Regions from separate parts of the Atlantibacter sp. genome, predicted to be linked through region 3. Evidence: predicted binding sites of a transcription regulator. Region 3 holds the regulator's gene; each other region holds the start of a gene.

Region 1 (4,201 bases), on a different contig from region 3:
ACGCGCTGGCGCTGCCGTTCGCGAAAGGTTTCGGCTGGGGCGCAGAACTGAACGTGCGCTTCATTTTCGAAAAAGCCTTTACCGGCCGCAAAGGTGAAGGGTATCCGCCGGAGCGTAAAGAGCCGCAGGTTCGCAACGCCGGCATTCTGAACCAGGTTAAAGCGGCAGTAGTAAAAGAGAATTACCTCGATACGCTGCGCGCCATTGACCCGGAACTGGTGAAAACCGCCGTTTCCGGCGAACGCTTCCAACAGTGCCTGTTCCAAAACGGCCAGGATAAAGAAATCGTTGCTTTCGTGCGCGAGATCCTGGGCTAATCGCCATACGGCGTCGTCCTGCGACGCCGTTTATTTACGTCCTCGATGAGACCTGGCTACCGGCCTTCGCCGATAACCGCAGCGTATCCACCATGCCTGCCAGGCAGATCAGGGCGATAAACACAAACGCCAGCCGAAAGCCGATCCCCGCTGTTGCCGTCATATCCAGCCATTGCGCCAGTTTATCTCCCAGCCGAATGCTGATTGCCCCGAGGGTGATCCCTAATCCCACCGCCAACTGCGATGCGGTACTGAACAACGTATTGGCATAGCTCATCTCTTTGGGCGGGACATCCGCGAAGGCGAGGGTGCTGACGCCGGTGAACTGAATCGAACGGAACACACCACCGAGATACAAAATAAGTAGGATCAGCCAGACCGGGGTATGCGGCGTGAAGAGCGCGCAGGCCAGTAAAGAGAGCACATTCAGCAGGCCGTTAATCAGCAGCAGCTTCTTAAACCCCAGCCAGCGTATCAGCGGCGTGGTGGCGGGTTTGATGGTGAGATTCCCGACAAAAACCGCCAGTACCAGCAGCCCGGAATGAAACGCGTCCATTCCAAACCCGACCTGGAACATCAGCGGCAGCATAAACGGCACCGCGCTGATGGAGGCGCGAAACAGCGAGCCGCCATACATCGTGACAGCGAAGGTCTTTATCTTAAGCGAATCCATGCGGATCATCGGCCACGCGCTACGGCGAAAATGATGCAGGGAATAGCCCAGCGCCGCGATGCCGAACGCCATTAACACAAGAGCTAACCCCACGTCCGGCTGCTGCGTACCGAGCATTTCCATCCCATACACCAGGCTTATCATCGCCACGCCGGTGCTGATAAAGCCCACACCGTCAAATGGCCGCCGTTCACTATCCGTAAGCGCTGGAATTAGTCGCCATGCAAGCGCCATGGCCACCAACCCCAGCGGCAGATTGATATAGAAAATCCAGCGCCAGTCGGCATAGCTGGTGATAAACCCGCCAAGCGGCGGCCCAATAATTGGCGCAACCAGCGCGGGCCACGTCAGGGTGGCAATCGCTTTGATTAACTGATTTTTGGGCGTGATACGCAACACCGCCAGCCTGCCCACTGGCACCATTAGCGCGCCGCCTATCCCCTGAATCACCCGCATCGCCACGAAGGCTTCCAGGCTTTGCGCCATCCCACAGAGGACCGATGATAAGGTAAATATCGCCAGCGCCAGGGTGAAGACCGAACGCGACCCGAACCGGTCAGCAATCCAGCCGCTGGCGGGGATAAACACCGCGAGCGTCAATAAATAGGCGCTGATACCGATATTGAGATCCACCGCCTCAACGCCAAAGGTGCGTGCCATTTCCGGCAAGGCGGTCGCAATCACCGTACCGTCGAGAAACTCCATAAAAAAAGCGCCTGCAACCAGCAGCGCCGTGGGAGAAAGGCCGCGTTGCGACGAGGAGACGTGAGCCATTATTTCCTTACCTGATTAAAAAAATTCTATAAAATTTACTGTTTATTTTGTTATCGTAATGTAATGATTTTTAACGGCTAAATGCAAAAAGCGTGTTTTGGCGATCGGTTTTTAGTGTGATGCTCATCACAAAAAAGTTGATTTTTGTGACCATGGTCATATGATTGCGTCATTGCGAGATCACCTGCACATAACAAACGAATAACAATGGAGCACATCATGAAACTGCGCGCTATCCTGAAAAGCATGTTCAAAAACTACTGCAGCACTTTCAAAGACGTCCCGCCGGGCGCAATGTTCTAAGTTCTGCATCAAAACCTGCTTCGGCAGGTTTTTTTTCGCCCTGCTTCGGGTATTCACGCGAGTGATTGATTAACCATACCTGTAGTGAAACGTCTTTTCACTTTCTTTGTTTATCCCCCGATCTTTCTTCGCTATCCTCTCTGCGTCCTTTCATATCTATCCCGTAACACGCCAGGCTCGCGTTTTGATGCGTTTGCCGTTACGCTGCGCTGCTTAACTAAGGAGAAGAACATGTCGCAATCATTAACCCCGGAAGACGAACTGGTCTCTGATATTGTCGCCTGCCAGTTGGTCATCAAACAGATCCTCGACGTGATTGATGTTATCGCGCCGGTCGAAGTGCGTGAAAAAATGGCCAGCCAACTGAAATCGATCAATGTGGGAGCGAGTGCCGCTGCTGACCCTGTGACGGTGCGCGCGGTGCAAAAGGCCATCGCACTGATTGAGCTAAAATTTACGCCGCAGAATGAAACGCACTGATCCTTAGTGAAATAACACAAAGCTCGCAGTCGGTTGCGGGCTTTTTTATTTGCGCAGAAAACAGGACACCGGGCGTTAATTAGTTACAACATACTTTTCAGCTTACATGGTAGCCACGCTGCGGCATCGGCGTTTTATCGTTCTGGCAGCCCTGCAAAGCCATTTGCTGCTTCGCTTATCGCGTTTTTTTGTACCAGGCTTATAAACCAAATTATCTGCCAGAGAGTGTGGAGCACTATGAAAGAGCAAAATCGTACTATCGGCATCGCGCCTTATGGAGGGTCCGCAGGCGGGTGGGGCGCGTTAAAGGCGGTTGCTGACGCCATACGCGGCCAAATGTCGATGAAGCAGGACGTGATTGCCCTGTTCAAAGTTAACCAGCCGCAGGGGTTTGACTGCCCGGGTTGCGCCTGGCCCGATCCGCAACATGCCTCCTCGTTTGAGTTTTGTGAAAACGGTGCCAAAGCCGTTTCCTGGGAGGCGACCAGTAAACGCACTACGCCGGAATTTTTTGCCGCACATACCGTGAGTGAGCTGTGGGAACGTAACGCGTTTGAGCTGGAAGGTGAAGGGCGGCTGACGCACCCGATGAAATACGATCCGGCAACCGATACCTATCAGCCTATCGAGTGGCAAACCGCTTTCCGGGAAATCGGCGAGCATTTACGCCGCTACGAAGACCCCGACAGCGTGGAGTTTTATACTTCCGGGCGCGCTTCCAATGAAGCGGCTTTCCTGTGGCAACTGTTCGCCCGCGAATACGGCACCAACAACTTCCCGGACTGCTCGAACATGTGCCACGAACCGACCAGCGTCGGCCTGCCGGAATCTATTGGCGTCGGCAAAGGCACCGTTGAGCTGGAGGATTTTAACCACTGCGATTTAGTACTTTGTATCGGCCACAACCCGGGTACTAACCATCCGCGTATGCTCGGCACGCTGCGCGAAGTCTCAAAACGCGGTGCGACGATTGTCGCCATCAACCCGTTGCGCGAACGCGGTCTTGAGCGCTTCACGTCACCGCAAAGCCCCATTGAGATGCTTTCATTAAGCTCTACCGAGCTGGCTTCGACCTATTATAAAGTGCGCGTAGGCGGCGATGCGGCGATGCTGAAAGGCGTGATGAAGATTTTGCTGTCGATGCATGAAGAGCGCCTGAATAACGGCCAGCCGGGCGTACTGGATGAAACTTTTATCCGCGAGCACACCGAGGGTTTTGAGGCACTGAAAGCTGACCTCGATGCCACCGAATGGGATCATATTCTCAAGGTTTCCGGCATGGAGCGTAAGGAGATTCAGCACGTGGCTCGCCTCTACGCCAGCGCTCAACGCACTATTGTCTGTTACGGCATGGGGATCACCCAGCATCAGTACGGCACCCAGAACGTCCAGCAAATCGCCAATCTGCTGCTGCTGCGCGGCAATATCGGCAAAAAAGGCGCGGGCATCTGTCCGCTGCGCGGGCACTCCAATGTCCAGGGCGACCGCACCGTGGGGATCACGGAAATCCCGTCTCAGGAATTGCTCGACAGCATCGAACGCGTGTTTGGCTTTAAGCCGCCGCAGAAACACGGTCACGGCGCGGTTGCGGCGATTCAGGCGATGCGCGACGGTAAGGCTAAGGCGCTGCTCTGCCTGGGCGGTAACCTGGCGG
Region 2 (4,201 bases), on a different contig from region 3:
TAAATTACACAGGCCGATGCACTTTATTTTACTGTGCTTGAGCACCGCTTCAGTAACGATGCCGCTGGGATTAGTGAAGTTAATTAACCAGGCGTTCGGACAGAGCTCCTCCATGTCGCGACAGATATCCAGAATCACCGGGATAGTACGCAAAGCTTTAGCAAACCCACCGGCTCCGTTAGTTTCCTGGCCAATTAAGCCATGAGAAAGGGGGATGCGTTCATCTTTGATACGCGCATCCAACTGGCCAACGCGCAACTGGGTAGTGACAAAGTCGGCGTCTTTTAGCGCCTCGCGGCGGTTCAGCGTTAAATAGATCTGGCATTGAATACCCGCCGCTTCAACCATGCGTTTCGCCAGGTTGCCAACGACTTCAAGCTTCTCACGCCCGGCCTCAACATCTACCAGCCAAATTTCTTTGATTGGCATTTCGCTATAACGCTGGATAAACCCTTCGATAATTTCTGGGGTATAAGAACTCCCGCCACCAATAGTGACAATCTTTAATTTGTTACTCATATCCTGATCCTTTTTACTCGGTAGCGAGGGGCTGAACGACAGTTAAGGAGTCATCTACCGCATCTTCTTCGCGCAAATATTGCTTATCTAACGCCATGACAAAGGGATAATAAATCGTCATGGCGACAGCCAAATTAATTACCTGAAAAAGCATGCCTTTCCAGCCGCAAATCAGAAACCCACTGATAAAAATAGGTGTTGTCCAGGGTATCTCCAGGCCAGACGTTAATGGCAACAAACCGAAACTCATCGCGCTGTAGGTAATGACACACAACACAACTGGAACAATAATAAAAGGAATAAATAAAATGGGATTTAAGGCAATGGGAACGCCAAAGATAATCGGCTCATTAATATTAAAGATGGCAGCTGGAGACGCCAGCTTAGCTATTTCGCGCATCCTTTTACTCTTTGCTCTGAAAAGCATGACCAGCAACATTGCCAGAGTAAATCCCGTACCGCCGCAGATAAGAAACACATCGCGGAATTGTTGCGTGATAATATTAACTGGCGGTAAGCCTTGCTTCATCGCCTGCATATTTTCCAGCGTTAATGAACGCCAGATCGGCCCCATAATGGCTGTAACAATAGAGTCGCCGTGCAGACCAAAAAACCAGAAGAAACTCACAAAGAACTCAGCGACCATTTGTGATGGCAGCGTATTACCCAGTTCCATCATCGGTGCTTGAAGCACTTTGAATATCATCTCCTGAGCGGTGCCAAAAGGAGTAACCTCAAAAACTAAACGCGCCAGCCAAAACAACACCACCATCATGAAGGAAGGAATTAGCGAACTAAAGCTGTTGGCGACTGCTGGCGGAACGCTGGAAGGCATTTGAATCGTTAAACGTGGATGATTGAACAGCCGATATAAACGCACCGCGATTATCGTTACGATCAGCGATAAAAACAAGCCCTGGGCGCCCAGCGCCGAAACAGGAATGACATCGCTTATCACGCCATTTTCAACGGGTGCTCTGAACGGCGTAACAATTAAAAAACTCACCAGCGAGATTAACGCACATGAGATCTCATTAAGCTGCCACCTTTTCGCTAAGCTAACGCTGGTACTTATCACGACTAACAGCGCCATAATGGAATACGTTGCGTCGAGCACATAATTTAAACGGCCAATGAATTTTTCGCCAAAGCAGTGAATAATAAATCCGTTGTAGCCAGGAATAGGTAAGTTAGCAATAAGCAAGAAAAAAGAACCAATAATCAAAAAGGGCATGATACGAATAAAGCCATCTTTGATGGCTGAGAGATAGTCATTCCCTTCAATTTTCATTGCCAAAGGCAGTATTTTTCTTTCCATCAATTCAGTGAAATTATTCATAGGGATCCCTGATCGATTATTTATTGTTAAGTGGTATATACCACCTTATTTGAGACTAAGCCTGTGTTTATGCACTGTCAATCCTGCATTTCTGTTTTGTGATAACTCACGCATATTCGAATTATTCAGGTTGTTGCCGACAAGCGGCAGAGATAATTATCATATTAATAATCAGGAAAAGTGGATACGACCTATGAAGAATATCGTTTTGTGCTGTGCTGCCGGGATGTCCACCAGCATGTTGGTCCAACGCATGCAGGATGCCGCGCAGAAAAAAGGCATTGAAGTGTCGATTAAAGCAGTGCCCGTCGCCGAGTTTAAGGACAATCTCGACAGCGCGGATATTATTCTGCTCGGCCCGCAGGTGAAGTATGAGCAGGCTAAACTTCAGGCGCTTGCCGATCCGCAGGGCAAGAAAGTCGCGGTAATCGATATGGTGGATTACGGCATGATGAAAGGCGATGTGGTGCTCGAAAAAGCGCTTAAGCTGCTGGAGTAAACATGGACGATCTGGAAACGCTCATTATGGAGCTGTTAGTGAATGCCGGTGCGGCGCGCAGCGAGGCGTTATGCGCGCTGCGGCTGGCCCGAAGCGGCGACTTTGGCGGTGCCGAACAGGCAATGGTGCAATCCCACGAATTTGTTAAGCAGGCCCATAAAATCCAAACCCAGCTTATCGGGATAGACGAAGGCTCCGGCAAACTGCCGGTGAATCTGATTACCGTACATTCTCAGGATCACCTGATGAACGCGATGGTCATTCAGGATTTGGCGGAAGATATGATTGAGCTTTACCGGCGGTTGCCGCCCGCAAACTGATTTGTTTCAGCCATAAAAAAACCCGCCGAAGCGGGTTTTTTATTAGCTGAGCACGATTACTCGTTATCAGAACCACCCAGACCTGCGTTCAGCAGTTCTGCGAGGCTGGCAGTGGCGTCTTCTGCAGTCACCTGCGGTGCAGCCGGGAGTTCACCCGCAGCACGGCGACGCATACGATCCTGGTGGTACGCATAACCGGTACCCGCCGGGATCAGTCGACCCACGATCACGTTCTCTTTCAGGCCGCGCAGTTCATCGCGTTTACCCGCAACCGCTGCTTCGGTCAGCACACGAGTGGTCTCCTGGAACGATGCCGCGGAGATGAAGGACTCGGTTGCCAGAGAGGCTTTTGTGATACCCAGCAGATCGCGCGCGTAAGTCACGCCAATCTTGCCGTTCGCTTCCAGTTCGCGGTTAGCGATCTTGATGCGGGAGTATTCAGCCTGCTCGCCTTCCAGGAAGTCGGAGCTGCCTGCATTAACGATGGTTGCTTTACGCAGCATCTGACGAACGATAACTTCGATGTGCTTATCGTTAATCTTAACGCCCTGCAGACGGTAAACGTCCTGCACTTCGTTAGTGATGTAACGGGTCACAGCATGGACGCCACGCAGACGCAGAATGTCGTGCGGCGCTTCCGGGCCATCAGACACTACGTCGCCGCGTTCAACGCGTTCACCTTCAAACACGTTGAGCTGACGCCATTTCGGAATCATCTCTTCGTACGGATCGCTACCATCAACCGGCGTGATCACCAGACGGCGTTTACCTTTGGTTTCTTTACCGAAGGAAATGATACCGCTGATTTCCGCCAGGATTGCCGGCTCTTTCGGACGACGCGCTTCGAACAGATCCGCAACGCGCGGCAGACCACCGGTAATATCCTTAGTACCGCTGGATTCCTGAGGAATACGCGCCAGAGCATCACCTGCACCGATCTGAATGCCATCTTCCAGTTGAACGATCGCTTTACCCGGCAGGAAGTACTGCGCAGGCATGTCGGTGCCAGGGATCAGAACGTCATTACCGTTGGCATCAACGATTTTCAGTGCAGGACGCAGATCTTTACCACCGGCAGTACGTTCAGCAGAATCCAGAACCACCAGAGATGACAGACCGGTCAGCTCGTCAGTCTGACGAGTAATGGTCTGGCCGTCGATCATGTCAGTAAAGCGGATAAAACCACTTACTTCAGTGATAACCGGCATGGTGTGCGGATCCCAGTTTGCAACGGTTTCACCGCCAGCAACCTGTTCGCCATCACCTTTCGCCATAACCGCACCGTAAGGCACTTTATAGCTCTCTTTGGTACGACCGAATTCGTCGATCAGCTTCAGCTCGGTGTTACGAGAAGTCACTACCAGTTTACCGGCAGAGTTAACAACCGACTTCGCGTTGCTGAGCTTGATGCTACCTTTGTTTTTCACCTGGATGCTGGATTCAGCAGCCGCACGGGATGCCGCACCACCGATGTGGAACGTACGCATCGTCAGCTGTGTACCCGGCTCACCGATGGACTGTGCC
Region 3 (4,201 bases):
AAGGCTTTTCCCGGGTCTATCAGCACTACCTGTTGAATTTGCTTAAGGCCAATGCCTCGCGCAAGCTGCTGGCTTATCCGGGTACGCTGCCGGTAGATATAGCCCAGTTGAAAGGGATCCGCCGCCTGCGTGAATTCGACGATTTGATCACCTCAAAAGCCCACGGTTTTGACGACGCCATCGATTATTACCGGCGCTGTAGCGCGATGCCGCTGCTGGCGTCGATTACCCAGCCTACACTTATCATTCATGCGCAGGACGACCCGTTTATGGATAGCCACGTTATCCCAGATATCGCCCAGCTACCGGCCAATATCGAATACCAGTTGACCGAATATGGCGGGCACGTGGGATTCGTAGGCGGTACCGCCCTGCGTCCGAAAATGTGGCTTGAAGCGCGCATTCCCGACTGGCTCACACCTTATCTGGATAAACCATGATTATTCCCTGGCAATCCCTCGACCCGGAAACGCTTGAAAACCTCATTGAAGCTTTTGTCTTGCGGGAAGGCACCGATTATGGTGAACATGAACGCTCGCTCAGCGATAAAGTCTCTCAGGTAAAGCACCAACTGGAACGCGGCGACGCGGTTCTGGTGTGGTCGGAACTGCATGAAACGGTCAACATCATGCCGCGCGATCAGTTTCGGGGGTAAGACCGCTCGCTGAACAATAAAAACCACTGGCGGCAGATCAGACCGCCAGAACTCATTCGCCTTGCACGGGTCTTATTTTCACGTCGCTACCCTAAGGAGTTGTTCCGCTATGTCTGCCCAACATCCGATCATCGCCGTTACCGGCTCCAGCGGGGCCGGGACCACCACCACCAGCCTCGCCTTTCGTAAGATTTTCGCCCAGCTCAACCTGCATGCCGCTGAAGTGGAAGGGGACAGCTTTCATCGCTATACCCGCCCTGAAATGGATATGGCGATCCGCAAAGCGCGCGACGTGGGCAGGCACATCAGCTATTTCGGGCCGGAGGCCAACGACTTTGGCCTGCTGGAACAGACTTTTAATCAGTACGGGCAAACCGGTACCGGGCAATCGCGTAAATATCTGCATACCTATGACGAAGCCGTACCCTGGAACCAGGTACCGGGTACTTTTACCCCCTGGCAACCGTTGCCCGAACCCACGGACGTGCTGTTTTACGAAGGGTTGCATGGCGGCGTGGTGACGCCCCATCATGATGTCGCGCGCCATGTGAATTTGCTGGTGGGCGTGGTGCCGATCGTCAACCTGGAATGGATCCAGAAGCTCATCCGTGACACCAGCGAACGCGGGCACTCCCGTGAAGCGGTGATGGATTCGGTCGTGCGTTCGATGGAAGACTACATCAACTTCATCACGCCGCAGTTCTCGCGTACCCATATTAACTTCCAGCGTGTCCCCACCGTTGATACATCAAACCCGTTTGCCGCGAAGGCAATTCCTTCGCTGGATGAGAGCCTGGTGGTGATTCACTTCAGGAACCTGGAAGGGATCGATTTCCCCTGGCTGCTGGCCATGTTGCAGGGCTCATTCATTTCCCACATCAATACATTAGTGGTGCCAGGCGGGAAAATGGGGTTGGCGATGGAGCTGATCATGCTGCCGCTGGTAAAAAGAATCATGGAAGGGCGAAAAATTTAAGGCGGCAACGCCGCCTTATTAAGCACTTATCCTTCAATCACTTCGTAGGAATGGGTGACGTTCACCGCTTTTTCCAGCATCAAGGCGACTGAACAATATTTCTCTGCCGACAGATCTACCGCACGGGACACCGCCGCGTCTTTTAACGCTTTACCGGTCACGATGAAATGCAGGTTGATGTGGGTAAAGTAGCGCGGCGCTTCTTCACGGCGCTCGGAGGTCAATTTCACCTCGCAGTCGGTGATGTCATGACGTCCTTTCTGAAGGATCGACACCACATCAATGGCGCTGCAACCGCCCGCCGCCATTAATACCATTTCCATCGGGCTGGGCGCTTTGTCACCGGAGTTGCCGTCCATTAAAACCTGGTGTCCTGAGGCGGACTCACCGAGAAAAGTTAACCCTTCTACCCACTTCACTCTTGCCTGCATTTTGGTTACTCCAGTGTTTCAAAATTACTGACAGATTACGCGGCTGTAACAAAACGCGCAACGGATGAGAGCCAGGTCAAGCTGAAACGAGACAATAGGAGACACTCACGTAAAGCTATGCTAAAACAGTCGGATGCTACAGCGATACATTGATGTAATGCATGTGTGCATACGACCACACCTATTACAGGCCACAGGACGTTAAAGGCCCCTTCTCCGGCCAGGAGAAGAGACGATTGCAAAAACCCAGAGGGTTATTATTGTTGCTCTCTGGAGTCAGCTTAAAACAGAGGATAACCGCGCATGGTGCTTGGCAAACCGCAAACAGACCCGACTCTCGAATGGTTCTTGTCTCATTGCCATATTCATAAGTACCCATCGAAGAGCACGCTGATTCACCAGGGTGAAAAGGCGGAAACGTTGTATTACATCGTTAAAGGCTCCGTGGCAGTGCTGATTAAAGATGAAGAGGGCAAGGAAATGATCCTCTCTTATCTGAATCAGGGCGATTTCATCGGCGAACTGGGATTGTTCGAAGAAGGTCAGGAACGCAGTGCCTGGGTTCGCGCCAAAACGGCGTGTGAAGTGGCAGAAATCTCTTATAAAAAATTCCGTCAGCTGATTCAGGTTAACCCTGACATCCTGATGCGTCTGTCTTCGCAGATGGCGCGCCGTCTGCAGGTGACGTCAGAGAAAGTGGGCAACCTCGCCTTCCTTGATGTCACTGGCCGCATCGCACAAACGCTGCTGAATCTGGCCAAACAGCCGGATGCCATGACCCACCCGGATGGTATGCAGATCAAAATTACCCGTCAGGAGATCGGCCAGATCGTCGGCTGCTCCCGCGAAACCGTTGGCCGCATTTTGAAAATGCTTGAAGATCAAAACCTGATCTCCGCCCACGGTAAGACCATTGTGGTTTACGGTACCCGCTAAACCCTGCGAAACGGCGTGGCAACACGCCGTCTCATCCGATCTCACCCATGTGGCGACGCCTGATCTACCACCCCGAAATCAACTACGCACTTCGTCAAACCCTGGTGTTGTGTTTGCCTGTGGCGGTGGGTCTGGTTCTGGGCCATCTGCAACAAGGTCTCCTGTTCTCCCTCGTTCCCGCCTGCTGCAACATCGCTGGCCTGGACACCCCGCACAAGCGCTTCTTTAAACGCCTGGTTATTGGCGGGTCACTGTTCGCGCTCAGCAGCCTGGCGATGCAGTTACTGCTGCTTAACGCCGTGCCGCTGCCACTGGCGCTCTCCGGGCTGGCGCTGATCCTGGGCGTAACGGCGGAAATCAGTCCGCTTCATGCTCGCCTGCTCCCGGCGTCGCTTATTGCAGCGATATTCACACTCAGCCTGGCGGGCTATATGCCGATGTGGGAGCCGCTGCTGCTGTATGCCTTGGGCACGCTGTGGTATGGGCTGTTTAACTGGTTCTGGTTCTGGGTGTGGCGCGAACAGCCGCTGCGCGAAACCCTGAGCCTGCTGTACCGCCAGTTGGCGGAATATTGCGAAGCCAAATACAGCCTGCTGACCCAGCATACCGATCCGCAAAGCGCGTTGCCGCCGCTGCTGGCACGCCAGCAAAAAACCGTCGACTTGATTACCCAGTGTTATCAGCAGCTACATATGCTGTCGACCGGTAAGCATCACGGCTATAAACGCCTGCTGCGCACTTTCCAGATCGCGCTGGATTTGCAGGAGCATATTTCCGTCAGCCTGCATCAGCCCGAAGAGGTGCAGAAACTGGTGCGCGAAAGCCACGCCGAGGCGGTGATCCGCTGGAATGCCCAGACGGTGGCGGCCCGCCTGCGGGAACGCGCCGACGATATCCTGTATCACCGTTACCCGAAGCGCTTTGAAATGGATAAGCAGATTGGCGCGCTGGAAAAAATTGCCCGCCAGCACCCCGATAACCCGGTGGGACAGTTCTGCGAATACCATTTCAGCCGTATCGCCAGAGTGCTGAAATCCCAGCGTCCACTGTATTCGCGCGATCTGATGGAAGATAAGCAGCGCCGCCTGCCCGTGCTGCGCGCGTTGAAAAGCTATCTGTCATTGAAGTCCACCGCCCTGCGCAGTTCCGCCCGTATCGCGGTGATGCTGAGCATTGCCAGCCTGGTGGGTAGCGCCCTGCACC
Region 4 (4,201 bases), on a different contig from region 3:
GGGTATTGGAAGACCGCATCATCAAAGATGGCTCTTACAATATTGACCAGGGCGTGGGCGTACGCGCCGTGAGCGGCGAGAAAACCGGTTTTGCCTATGCCGACCAGGTCAGCCTGCTGGCGCTGGAACAGAGTGCCCATGCGGCGCGCAGTATTGTGCGCGAGCAGGGCGATGGACGTGTGCAAACCCTGGGGGCTGTAGAGCATAAAGCGCTGTACACCTCGCTGGACCCGTTGCAAAGCCTGACCCGAGAAGAGAAACTCGACATCCTCAAGCGCGTCGACGGCGTGGCCCGTGCGGCAGACGCCAGGGTGCAGGAAGTGAACGCCAGCCTGACCGGCGTGTATGAATTGATTTTAGTGGCTGCCACCGATGGCACCCTGGCGGCGGACGTGCGTCCGCTGGTGCGTTTATCGGTCAGCGTGCAGGTTGAGCAGGACGGCAAGCGCGAGCGCGGTTCCGCTGGCGGCGGTGGTCGTTTTGGTTATGAGTGGTTCCTGGAAGCATCAGATGGCGAAGTGCGCGCTGATGCCTGGGCCAAAGAAGCGGTGCGCATGGCGCTGGTGAATCTTTCCGCCGTTGCCGCGCCAGCGGGCACGCTGCCGGTGGTATTGGGCGCGGGCTGGCCGGGCGTGCTGCTGCACGAAGCGGTCGGTCACGGTCTGGAAGGCGACTTTAACCGTCGCGGCACCTCCGTCTTCAGCGGCCAGATGGGCCAACGGGTGGCGTCGGAACTTTGCACCGTGGTGGATGACGGCACCATGGCCTCGCGCCGTGGTTCGGTGGCCATTGACGACGAAGGCGTTCCGGGCCAGTACAACGTGCTGATCGAAAACGGCGTTCTCAAAGGCTACATGCAGGATAAACTCAATGCGCGCCTGATGGGCGTTGCGCCGACGGGCAACGGTCGCCGTGAATCCTATGCCCATCTGCCAATGCCGCGCATGACCAACACCTATATGCTGGCGGGGAAATCCACGCCACAGGAAATCATTGAATCGGTGGAGTACGGAATTTATGCGCCGAACTTTGGCGGCGGCCAGGTCGATATCACCTCCGGCAAGTTCGTATTCTCCACTTCTGAAGCGTACCTGATCGAAAAAGGTAAAGTGACCACGCCAGTGAAAGGCGCGACCCTGATCGGCTCCGGTATCGAAGCCATGCAGCAGATTTCGATGGTCGGCAACGATCTGAAACTGGATAACGGCGTCGGCGTCTGCGGTAAAGAAGGCCAGAGCCTGCCGGTCGGCGTCGGCCAGCCGACCCTGAAACTCGACAGCCTGACCGTGGGCGGTACCGCGTAATTTCTCCTGCAAACCCTCTCTATTAAGAGAGGGTTTGATTATCGCGTCTCTTTACTTCCGAAACGCCTCTCCTGATACAGCGTCGCCACCCCGGCAAAATATTCTGTCAGATAATTAATGCACACCTGCACCTTCAGCGGCAGTTTATCCCGTTCGGTGTACAGCGCGTAAACCGGGCGCGGATCGGACTGGTAGCGCGGGAACAGGATCTCCAGTTCGCCCCGGTTGATCTCGTCGATCACCCACATCAGCGGTACATACGCGATCCCGGCCCCTTCAATCAGCCAGCGCGACAGCGTCATCGGATCGTTGGTGACAAAACGCCCTTGCGGGATCAGGCGCGTGGAGAGCCCTTCCGGTGCGATCAGCTCAAACTCATTGTCGGGACGCACACTGTATTCAAGCCATGAATGATTGCTGAGATCCGAAGGCTTTTCCGGCGTGCCGTAGCGCGCAAGATAGGACTTCGCCGCGCAGACCACCATCGGCATCGCGCCAAGCCGTTTAGAAAACAGGCTCGAATCCTGAAGCGCGCCGACGCGGATCACCACATCCAGCCCGTCAGCGATCAGATCCGGCGCAGGAATACCAGTCACCAGATTGACGGTCAAACCCGGATATTCGCGCAACATTTGCGCTGTCATTCCCGCCAGGACATTTTGTGCCATAGTTGAAGAACACCCAATACGCAGGGTGCCAATGGGCGTGTTGTTAAAGGCGTAGAGCTGCTCATGCACCGATTGCACTTCATGGAGCATTTTGCGGCAGCCCTGGTAATAGATTTTTCCCGCCTCAGTCAGCCCGATACTGCGCGTACTGCGGTTTAACAGTTTGACCTGTAATTCGTCCTCCAGCTTCGACACGGTCTGGCTGATGGACGAGACGCTCATGTCCAACTGTTTAGCGGCGCGGGTAAAAGAGCCTTGCTCAACAACCCGCGCGAAAATCGACATACGTTTCAGGCGTTCCATTGTTCACTCTGAGTGAAAAGTGATTTAGATCACATATGATAGATGACTTATTATAAATTACGTTAATATATTATTAACGAGGTAACTAACCCGCACGCGTCCACCGTCCTTCCTGACTTTGTGCACCCGGTTATCCATCACTAATTCGCCTGCACGCTAATCAAGGTTCGTATGAGTTTATTTCCGGTTATCGTGGTTTTCGGTCTCTCTTTTCCGCCGATATTCTTCGAGCTGCTTTTGTCACTGGCGATTTTCTGGCTGGTGCGCCGTTTGCTGACCCCAACAGGGATCTATGATTTTGTCTGGCATCCGGCATTGTTTAATACCGCGCTGTATTGCTGCCTGTTTTATCTGATATCGCGCTTATTTGTCTGAGGTTGATGTGAAAGCACTTACAAGAAAAATATCCCGAACGGCGATCACCCTGGCGCTGGTAGCGCTGGCCTTCGTCGCCATTTTCCGTGCCTGGGTTTACTACACCGAATCGCCCTGGACGCGCGATGCGCGTTTCAGCGCCGATGTGGTGGCCATTGCCCCTGACGTCGCCGGGTTGATCACCCAGGTAATGGTTCACGATAACCAACTGGTGAAAAAAGACCAGGTGCTGTTCACCATTGACCAACCGCGCTACCAGAAGGCGCTGGAAGAAGCCGAAGCGGACGTGTCCTATTATCAGGCGTTAGCCGCAGAAAAACGCCGCGAAGCCGGACGTCGCAACAAACTCGGCATTCAGGCGATGTCGCGCGAAGAGATTGAACAGTCCAACAACGTGCTGCAAACCGTGCTGCATCAAATGGCGCGTGCGCAAGCAACCCGCGATCTGGCGAAGCTGGATTTAGAACGCACCGTGATCCGTGCGCCTGCCGACGGCTGGGTCACTAACCTCAACGTGTACGCCGGGGAGTTTATCACCCGGGGTTCCACCGCCGTGGCGCTGGTTAAGCAGCACTCATTCTATGTGCTGGCCTATATGGAAGAAACAAAGCTGGAAGGCGTGCGCCCTGGCTTCCGTGCCGAAATTACACCGCTTGGCAGCAACCGCGTGCTGCGGGGCACCGTGGATAGCGTGGCGGCGGGCGTGACTAACGCCAGCAGCAGCAACGACGGTAAAGGCATGGCATCGGTCGATTCCAATCTGGAGTGGGTACGTCTGGCCCAGCGTGTGCCGGTACGCATTCGTCTGGATGAGCAGACCGGTAATCTGTTCCCGGCGGGCACCACGGCGACCGTGGTGATCACCGGCGATAAAGATCGGGATAACCGCAATGCGTCGCCGTTTAACCGCCTGATGCACCGTCTGCGCGAGTTCGGTTAATCCCATGGGTATTTTTTCCATCGCGCCGCAGCACGTTCGTTTTGCGCTGAAACTGGCCACAGCCATTGTGCTGGCGCTGTTTATTGGCTTCCATTTTCAGCTGGAAACCCCGCGCTGGGCGGTGTTAACCGCGGCGATTGTGGCGGCAGGCCCGGCATTTGCCGCAGGCGGCGAGCCGTGGTCAGGGGCGATCCGTTATCGCGGGATGCTGCGTATCGTCGGGACCTTTATTGGCAGTATCGCCGCCCTGATTATCATTATTTCTATGATCCGCGCGCCGGTGGTGATGCTGATGGCGTGCTGCATCTGGGCCGGCTTTTGTACCTGGATATCGTCGCTGGTTAAGGTCGAGAACTCTTATGCCTGGGGGCTGGCGGGCTATACCGCGTTAATTATCGTTATTACCGTGCAGGCCGAACCGCTGCTGACGCCGCAATTCGCCGTGGAGCGCTGTAGTGAGATCGTGATTGGCATCTGCTGCGCCATCGCCGCCGACCTGCTGTTTTCTCCGCGCTCCATCAAACAGGAAATCGACCGCGAGCTGGATGCGCTGCTGGTGGATCATTACCGCCTGATGCAACTGTGCATCGCCCACGGCGACAGCGAGGTGG

The links. Region 3 encodes CRP, which controls carbon source genes, mostly activating them, when cyclic AMP is high. Its sites were predicted from a motif close to ATGTGANNNNNNTCACAT; they were not measured.
Region 1: the regulator CRP is predicted to act here: its motif matches at 1,879-1,896, upstream of azuC (stress response protein AzuC).
Region 2: the regulator CRP is predicted to act here: its motif matches at 1,887-1,904, upstream of RT120_RS21130 (PTS sugar transporter subunit IIC).
Region 4: the regulator CRP is predicted to act here: its motif matches at 2,293-2,310, upstream of aaeR (HTH-type transcriptional activator AaeR).

What each region holds. Positions count from the first base shown of each region.
Region 1 is NZ_DAMBQK010000030.1:13,246-17,446, forward strand. It holds gene RT120_RS19750 (RpiB/LacA/LacB family sugar-phosphate isomerase) at 1-317, shown strand, start outside; gene RT120_RS19755 (MFS transporter) at 352-1,764, opposite strand; gene azuC (stress response protein AzuC) at 1,984-2,067, shown strand; gene RT120_RS19765 (DUF2766 family protein) at 2,299-2,547, shown strand; gene RT120_RS19770 (FdhF/YdeP family oxidoreductase) at 2,785-4,201, shown strand, end outside.
Region 2 is NZ_DAMBQK010000037.1:11,026-15,226, reverse strand. It holds gene RT120_RS21135 (6-phospho-beta-glucosidase) at 1-519, opposite strand, end outside; gene RT120_RS21130 (PTS sugar transporter subunit IIC) at 533-1,858, opposite strand; gene RT120_RS21125 (PTS sugar transporter subunit IIB) at 2,052-2,357, shown strand; gene RT120_RS21120 (PTS lactose/cellobiose transporter subunit IIA) at 2,360-2,677, shown strand; gene rpoC (DNA-directed RNA polymerase subunit beta') at 2,734-4,201, opposite strand, start outside.
Region 3 is NZ_DAMBQK010000007.1:12,811-17,011, forward strand. It holds gene RT120_RS08640 (hydrolase) at 1-440, shown strand, start outside; gene RT120_RS08645 (YheU family protein) at 437-655, shown strand; gene RT120_RS08650 (phosphoribulokinase) at 765-1,631, shown strand; gene RT120_RS08655 (OsmC family protein) at 1,658-2,062, opposite strand; gene crp (cAMP-activated global transcriptional regulator CRP) at 2,366-2,998, shown strand; gene RT120_RS08665 (YccS/YhfK family putative transporter) at 3,046-4,201, shown strand, end outside.
Region 4 is NZ_DAMBQK010000018.1:59,414-63,614, reverse strand. It holds gene tldD (metalloprotease TldD) at 1-1,304, shown strand, start outside; gene aaeR (HTH-type transcriptional activator AaeR) at 1,343-2,275, opposite strand; gene aaeX (p-hydroxybenzoic acid efflux pump operon protein AaeX) at 2,447-2,650, shown strand; gene aaeA (p-hydroxybenzoic acid efflux pump subunit AaeA) at 2,658-3,590, shown strand; gene aaeB (p-hydroxybenzoic acid efflux pump subunit AaeB) at 3,595-4,201, shown strand, end outside.